DNA from 2 places in the Lentibacillus songyuanensis genome. Region 1 is predicted to be linked to the other one. Evidence: a T-box and tRNA genes for the amino acid it is inferred to sense, from the RefSeq annotation. Region 1 holds a T-box; the other holds one or more tRNA genes.
What was found. A T-box is a leader RNA that pairs with one kind of tRNA and senses whether it is charged. The one in region 1 lies ahead of alaS (alanine--tRNA ligase), so its partner is inferred to be a tRNA-Ala.
Positions count from the first base shown of each region.

Region 2: it encodes a tRNA-Ala, which carries the amino acid that the T-box ahead of alaS (alanine--tRNA ligase) is inferred to sense. The anticodon was not compared.

Region 1 covers NZ_JBCLVH010000015.1:36,737-41,180, forward strand. Annotated here, with positions in the region: gene recD2 (SF1B family DNA helicase RecD2) at 1-762, shown strand, start outside; gene WMZ97_RS14490 (hypothetical protein) at 972-1,166, shown strand; gene WMZ97_RS14495 (AI-2E family transporter) at 1,212-2,300, shown strand; T-box leader at 2,348-2,560, shown strand; gene alaS (alanine--tRNA ligase) at 2,655-4,444, shown strand, end outside.
Region 2 covers NZ_JBCLVH010000006.1:155,758-160,201, forward strand. Annotated here, with positions in the region: gene WMZ97_RS08500 (DHA2 family efflux MFS transporter permease subunit) at 1-838, shown strand, start outside; gene WMZ97_RS08505 (MFS transporter) at 1,214-2,569, opposite strand; tRNA gene WMZ97_RS08510 (tRNA-Ala) at 2,794-2,866, opposite strand; gene WMZ97_RS08515 (S8 family peptidase) at 3,129-4,412, shown strand.

The DNA.
Region 1 (4,444 bases):
GCACACCAGATCAAGCATGATACATGTAGCAATGAATCGTTACAGCAAGCAAAGGATTTCAGTTTTATTTCATGTAATGAATTACAAGTTGTTTATTGCATTGAAACCATCTATCAAAAGGCACGTGAAAAAGGGCTCGATGTAAAAGATATCCAGGTGCTTGCTCCCATGTACCGCACGCAAGCGGGTATCACGATGATTAACAAACACCTGCAGCAAGTCATTAATCCAAAGACGAATCAAAAAAGGGAAGTAAAGACCCAGGATGCAATATTTCGGGTTGGAGATAAGGTGATTCAATTGGTTAATCAACCCGAGGATCATGTGTTTAATGGTGATATTGGAGAAGTGGTAGCTATTTTCACAGAGGATGAAAATACCGATCAAGTGGAACAATTAGTGATCGCCTTTGATACGCGAGAGGTTGTTTACGAACGAAAGGATTATGTGAATCTGATGCATGCCTATTGCATTTCGATTCATAAATCACAGGGAAGCGAATTTCCCATTGTCATTTTACCTGTCGTGTCCGCATACAATCGGATGCTGCGGAAAAATCTGTTGTATACTGCGGTTACCAGAAGTAAACAGTCCCTAATTATTTGCGGTCAGTCAGATGCCTTTCTTCGCGGGATACGAACAATTGATACGAATATTAGGTATACTACCCTCCAGGAACGGATGCACGAACGATTGCCGAAGCCAGATGAGCAAGACGCTAATAACGAAGAAATAGAAATTACTCCTTACGATTTTATGTGATTCAGGGTATATTTTTGCGGATTCGCGGTTACGCTACAGTAATAATCGATATTTTGGAACGTAGCGTTAAGGATGGATCTTCATGATGATCCATTCCTGCAGTACCCATTACTAGATTCCGTTTTTAGGGATTTGCTTAGCAGGCCCACGTCAGATGAATCTTGGTTCTATACGGGTGCAATCGCGTTTGTTCGTAAAGGAGCATGAGGATGTTGCAGTGCCCGAATTGCAGAGGAAAAGATATTGGGAAAATCGGTTCACAGCAGTATTATTGCTGGAATTGTTTTATTGAACTTTCGATTAACAGCAATAATGAACTTACCGTGCATCAGATTGAAGTGGATGGCTCGCTCAGTTCGCTCAACGATTTATTTACGGAAGAGGAAAGGAAAATACAGTGGTAGTGCTTGTGTATCTTCCATCAATCGAAAAGATGAGAGGCATGACATATGTTTAAACCAAAGTCACCGCTTCCTTTCCTATATTGGATTATTACCGGTATTTTTGTACTTTTATTTGTTTTCTTGCTTGTCAAGCTGTTTCCCATCTATCGTGTTATTCTTGCTTTTCTTTGGCATTTGTTTGCACCGTTTATTATTTCCGGTTTTATCGCCTATCTACTCTACCCGATTATCAAGAAAATACATAGCTATCATGTGCCAAAGGGACTGGCTATCCTGATGATTTACCTATTGTTTTTTGGGGCTTGCGGATATGGTATTTATCGTGTATATCCAGCAATGATCCATGAATTGAATGATCTGGATGAACAGCTGCCGCAGCTTATACGTATGTATCAGGATTTAGTATACCAACTTTATGAATATACCTCGTTTTTGCCGGAAATCGTTCATGATAAGATGGACCAGTTGATTGCCGGAGCGGAAACAAAGGTGGAAAATTTGGTGGGGAAGGTCGTTGCCGGGTTTACCAAAGTTTATGATATGATCGTTTTTCTGACAGTAATCCCTGTTCTGGTATTTTATTTTTTAAAAGATTTTACAAAGTTGAAAGGCTATGTGAAAAAGTGGATACCAGTAAAATATCACCGAGATAGCAGTAAATTATGCCATGCCATTGATAAGAGTTTGGGGGATTATATCCGCGGACAATTACTTGTATGCGCATTTGTCAGTCTGGCCTCGCTGATTGCGTTTCAGCTGCTTCATGTTAAATATGCGTTGTTGTTGGCCATTATTATGGGGGTAACGAATATTATTCCATATTTTGGACCGATAATCGGGGCCGTACCAGTTGTTGCTATTACATTAACGATGTCGACAAAACTAATTATTTTTGTGTTAATCGCTATTTTTGTCATTCAACTGATTGAAAGTAATTTACTGTCACCCTATATCGTTGGAAAGAGTGTGGCTGTTCATCCGATTGCGATTATTTTTGCCCTGCTGTTAGGTGGTGAACTCGGCGGAGTGATTGGCATGATCGTCGCGGTGCCGATACTGACAATTATCAAGGTCATTGTCTCACATGTGATGGCCATTCGGGCACTAAGAGATAAGGACACACTCCCGCATTGACATTTTGCTAATTGTTTTCTATAATAACGCTACATAAGTAATATATAGTTAACGCGTTTGAAAGTTCCAAGTACATGATTATCTTGTCTATAAGAGAGGGATGCCGCTTGCTGTGAGGAATCCTTAGACAACGCTCATGGAAGCTAAACTGGAGTGCGGGAAAACCCCGTCGGTACCCACACCGTTATCGTGACAAGTGATAAATGGAAAAGAAGATTCATTTATAAAAAGGGTGGTACCGCGAGCATCTCGTCCCTGCATAGTGCAGAGAGGGGATTTTTTTAATTGGCGAAAGCGAGTTTGGTAATGTACTCGCCAAAGGCCAGACTACATACATTAAATGGAGGCAGTTCGATGAAACAGTTAACTTCTGCGCAAGTTCGGCAAATGTTTTTGGACTTTTTTCAAGAAAAAGGTCACCGGGTGGAGCCAAGCGCTTCATTAGTACCAAAAAATGATCCAACCCTGCTTTGGATTAACAGTGGGGTGGCAACATTAAAGAAATACTTTGATGGCAGTGTGATACCGGATAACCCAAGAATCGTCAATGCCCAAAAGGCAATTCGAACAAATGACATTGAAAATGTTGGCTTTACGGCGAGACATCATACATTTTTTGAAATGCTGGGGAATTTTTCGATTGGCGATTACTTTAAGAAAGAAGCTATCGAATGGGCATGGGAATTTCTAACGGATGAGAAATGGATCGGATTCAATCCCGAACTCCTGTCTGTTACTGTCCACCCGGAAGATGATGAAGCATATGATATTTGGCTTCATGACATAAAACTTCCGAAAGAACGGATTATTCGGCTGGAGGAAAATTTCTGGGATATTGGAGAAGGACCAAGTGGACCAAATACGGAGATTTTCTATGACCGTGGTGAGAAGTATGGAAATGATCCTAATGATCCTGAATTATATCCCGGTGGGGAAAATGAACGTTACTTAGAGATTTGGAATTTAGTGTTCTCCCAGTTTAATCATAATCCAGATGACACCTATACACCATTGCCAAAAAAGAATATTGATACTGGCATGGGACTGGAGCGGATGGTTTCTGTTATTCAGGATGCCCCGACCAACTTTGAAACCGATCTGTTTTTGCCGATTATAAGCAAGATTGAAGAAATGGCCACAGTTAAATATGGGAAAGGCTTAGCTGAAGATACGGCCTATAAAGTTATTGCTGACCATATTCGAACGGTCGCATTTGCGATTGGAGACAATGCATTGCCATCCAATGAAGGAAGGGGCTATGTATTACGACGCTTACTCCGGCGTGCTGTCCGGTTTGCCAAAAAGCTAGGAATTGAAAAGCCATTTATGTACAAACTGGTGCCTACTGTTGGTCAAATTATGCATGGTTTTTACCCGGAAGTATTGAATCAAAAGGAACATATTGAGACAGTAATCAAAACGGAAGAAGAACGCTTCCACGAAACATTAAATGAAGGTCTGGAAATTTTAACTTCCATTATCAAAAAAGAAAAAGAAAATGGCAGCACGGTGTTTCCTGGCAGGGAAGTGTTTCGTTTATACGATACGTATGGATTCCCCAAAGAACTGACCGAAGAGTACGTAGCTGAAGAAGGGTTCACAATTGATGAAGCTGGCTTTGCTGAAGAAATGCAGGCACAGCGGGAACGTGCCCGTAACGCGAGACAAAAAGTGGACTCGATGCATGTCCAGGATGATATGCTGAGCCAAGTGGATGTTAAGAGTGAATTTGTTGGTTATGAAGTGTTGGAAACGGGAACTACGATTGAGCTTATTATTCACGGAAAAGAACAAACGGAGAATGCAAAAGCCGGTGATGAGATTGCTTTGTTCCTGCAGGAGTCACCATTTTATGCGGAAAGTGGTGGTCAAATAGCGGACAAGGGCTGGATTTATACAGAGCATGCCTCTGTTTATGTGGAAAATGTCCAAAAGGCTCCTAAAGGTCAGCACTTGCATTATGGTGTGGTAAAGGATGGTCAAATACACAAAGGTGATCAGGTCAAGGCAGTCGTTGATAACGAATTCCGCGCCATGATTATCAAGAATCATACGGCCACCCATTTATTGCATCAAGCGTTAAAAGATGTACTGGGAAATCACGTGAATCAGGCGGGATCATTAGTAACTCCGGAACGACTGCG
Region 2 (4,444 bases), on a different contig from region 1:
TGGCACGAACGGTTGGGACAGTCTAACAGTGATCATTGGCCTGATCGTTGGATTCGTAGGCCTTGCTTTGTTCGTTTGGCGTGAATTAGTTGTCGAAGTCCCAATGCTGGATTTTAGGGTGTTCAAAAGTGGGATCTTTTCGCTTACTACAGTTATTAATGTAGCAATCACGGTTGCAATGTTTGCGCCAATGCTTTTGATCCCGTTATATTTACAGAACATCCTGGATATCACACCGATGAATTCGGGTCTAATGCTGATGCCAGGCGCAATCGTAATGGGAATTATGTCGCCGATCACTGGTAAAGTATTTGATAAGATTGGTGCACGGCCACTAGCAATATTCGGATTAGCCATTACGGTAGTAACAACATATTTGTTCACGGATTTGACCGATACAACGAGTTATATGTATCTCATCGTCATTTATACGATCCGGATGTTTGGTATGTCGATGATTATGATGCCAATTATGACCGCTGGGCTTAACCAACTGCCACAACGGCTGCATCCACATGGCACAGCAATGGTGAATACGGTTCGTGCTGTAGCAGGTGCAATTGGTACTGCGTTCCTTGTAACAGTTATGACGAATCAGGCAAAAGGCAGTATTAAGGATATTATTATAAAAAACCATTTCGATCCACAGAACCAGCAAGACATGCTGCATGCTGCTAATCTTGCACAAGTTCATGGGATCAATGATGCGTTTATGGTATCGACCGTATTTGCTGTTGTAGGTTTAATTCTGTCGTTCTTCATCAAACGTGGCAGAACAACACAAGAAGAAGAACCAGAATTACCTCGAAAACAAGAACTAGAACCAGAAAGAGGATAAAGTGAAACTGCATTCAGTGAGGGGTTCGACGCACAGGACGTGATGGTTTTAGCCTGCCTTTCTTCCCTTACTGAATAGAGGCGCAAAGGCTAAGTTCTCAGGTATCCTGCTGCAACGCTTTGTGAGCTGCATCGTGCAGGCTGAGAACAGAACCGGACCTTTGTTATGCTTATTTTTTAGTTTCACCTCGAAATCCTGAAGTTGGGGTCTTACTGCCTGTTAAGCATGAGATAAATGGAAGGGGACAGCCTTCCACCACATTAATACATCAATGTGGTGGAAGACTGTCCCCCTTTTTTTAAAAAGATAAGTATAAAAAATTAGGCTCCATTTTACTCATTCCAAAATAGGCCATGTCCGGCTCCAGCGCCTTTCTTACACCCCGGTACGTAAACGGTTATTTTTAGGAAGGCGCAGTGCTAATACAATAACTAATACACAGAAAATGAGACTGATCATCGCTACCAGATGAAGGTGCTGAATATCTAAATGACTGTTAAAAGCAATACCAAGCAAGCACGATGAAAGAATGGATCCAAGATAGCGGCTGGTTTGAAATAGTCCGGAAGCTGAACCGGTTTCCTCAGGTGTTACCTGTTCATAAAGTGCCGTTTGCATGGAAATGTTATTAAACCCATTACTCATGCCGAGAATCGACATAATTACCAAAAACCAGATCAGGGATGAATCTTCTCGAAATGTTAGCAAAAGGGCGGTCCCAATTAATAAAAGCACAGCACCAGTAACAAGCGGCAGTTTGGATCCAAACCGGTCAATCATCTGTCCCGCAATCGGTGCGACAATCACACTAAAGCCTGCCAATGCCAGCATGATTAATCCCGTATGCTCCTCGCTGTACCCTTGAACTTGCTGCAAAAAGGTTGGAAATCCAAAGAAATAACAATAATAGATCAAATTGATACTGGTAAATTGCGCATAAACCATGGTTACATTAGAATTCTGTTTTAACGATGCCAGATCAATAAATGGCTCCTGTTGTCTGTTTTCCCAAAAATAAAAGCCGCCGGCAGCTAGTAAGAAGATAATCAATGCAGACCAGTGGATATTATTTTCAAGTGAAAGCAGGAATAAGATTAAGCCGATCATCGTTATTGTAAATAGGGCAATTCCAACAAAATCAATACGACGTAATTCAATCTTTCCTTGTCCTTTTGACGGCAAAATAAAAATGGCCATAACAAAGGATAGAATGATGAATGGAAAATTAATCAGAAATATTGATTGCCAATCCCATGATGCGATCAGGAACCCGCCAATGGAAGGACCGAACGCAGCAGATGTGGACGCAAAAATAGACAATGTTGCTAATGCTTTTCCTTGTCCTTTGGTTATATTTGTCCGAACCATACTCATTCCGCTTGGAAATAAGGTAGAACTGCCAATAGCTTGAAGAGCGCGACATCCTAGGAGGAAAGGGTAATTTGGTGAGAAAGGTGCCAGCATCGATGCACCAGCAACTAAAATTAACCCAGTTAGGAATAGCCGCTTAGGTCCAAACATATCGCTTAATTTCCCCATCACCGGCTGGGCAGCTGCGCTAGCCAGGTAAAATATCGAAATCAGCCAGGAAGCATCAGCAAAAGTCAGGGAATATACATGCTGCAGGCGTGTTAATGCAACAGAGATCATTGATGAATTCAATGGATTAAGTAGTGTCCCAAGTCCGATTGTTAGCACAAGCAGCCAAGGTTTATGTGTTGTCTTTGTCATACGGATCACCTTTTCATTCGTCTCTATTATCATTCCGGATAACTTTAATGATATGCGAAAGGGAAAGAAGTCGAAAATATTTTGCTCAAAAGGTAAAGATGAGAGTGCGTTTTAATTGATTTTTCTAAACGACAGAAAGACCGCCATCTTTTAGTAGACGGCGGTCTTTCTGTCATGAATTAGCAGGTGTAAAGCTTCAGCTAATCGAGGTTTCGATGTATAGATGGAGCATGCGGGGCTCGAACCCGCGACCTCTTGCATGCCATGCAAGCACTCTCCCAGCTGAGCTAATGCCCCAAAAGGAGAAAATCAATCACGTCACCTATTCTACCTTCTTTCGGATTTTTTTTCAAGTGAAAGTTCCTGAAATACTCCATAATGTAGAAAGTACTGTCCATAAGAGGAAAAATAAACTGATGGCTAAGAAATGTCTGGTCATTCTACTTTCGTCTACTCGTTGTCTGCCTTTTTTGCTCGCTTTTGAACCAATTCATTATGCAACCCTTTTTATTTTACGTACTATATCATGTCACGTAAATTTTTAGAGAGGAATGATAGTATGTTAGGTTTTTCAATGATTCAGCTTGCGCGGCAGATGAGTGACAAACTTGATACGAATATGTATCAAGAATTAGTTAAGCTTTACCATCCCTTTCGCTCTGTGCCCTGTTTTTTACACCGGCCTATAGAGTTTATAAGGAAAAAGACAAAAAAATTGCCGATTCTAATTGAATTTAATACCGATTCCTATGAACACGGCGTAAATGATGTTAGTATGTCTTCGCGCCGAAAACTCCGTCCGCTTCGATCTATTTCTAGTTGTTCCACCAAATTATCCATTCATAAAATAGAACGATTGCTTCGCCAATCCCAGCATATTAAAAAGATTCATTATGATAGAGAAATAAAAACATTACTGGATGTTGCATCACCAGCAGTTCATTCGAATCAGCTAAGGCAAGCTGGATTAACTGGAAAAGATGTTACCATTGCTGTTGTTGATACAGGAATATACGAGCACGAAGATTTAAAAGGTCGTATAACCGGATTTAAAGATCTGGTCAAAAATAAAAAGAAACCATACGATGATAATGGACATGGTACCCATTGTGCAGGAGATGCTGCAGGGGATGGTTCTGCTTCAAACGGAAAGTATCAAGGGCCAGCACCTGAGGCAAATGTAGTAGGTGTGAAAGTTCTTAATAAAATGGGCGCTGGTTCTCTGTCAACCGTAATTGAAGGGATTGAATGGTGTATCCAAAACCAATCAGTATATGATATTAACGTTCTTTCCTTGTCTATCGGGTCAGAGGCACAACAATCAGCTGAAGATGATCCGGTGGTAAAGGCCGTCGAGGAGGCTTGGAATAACGGGATTGTTGTTTGTGTAGCAGCTGGGAATGAAGGTCCAGCAAAGCAAACGATTTCAAGTCCTGGAATAAGTCCTAAAATCATTACAGTAGGTGCTGTTGATGACAAGAACACGGTCGATCGATCCGATGATCGTGTAGCTGGTTTTTCCAGTCGTGGTCCAACAATTGATGGTCTTCAAAAGCCTGATCTGGTAACACCTGGTGTGAATATTATATCCTTACGTTCTCCAGGATCATATTTAGATAAGACAGAACCTGGGGCACGTGTCGGCTCAGATTATTTCTCATTATCTGGAACCTCGATGGCTACACCGCTATGTGCTGGGGTCGTTGCACAGTTTTTGCAAAAGGAAGCCAATCTTTCTCCAGATCAAGTGAAGGAACGATTTATCAAGGCATGTGATACGATTGGACAGCCCCCTAATGTTCAAGGTAACGGGTACTTGAACGCAGCAAAATTATTATCATAAACGTAATGTAGGTACATCAGGTAGCGCTTGGT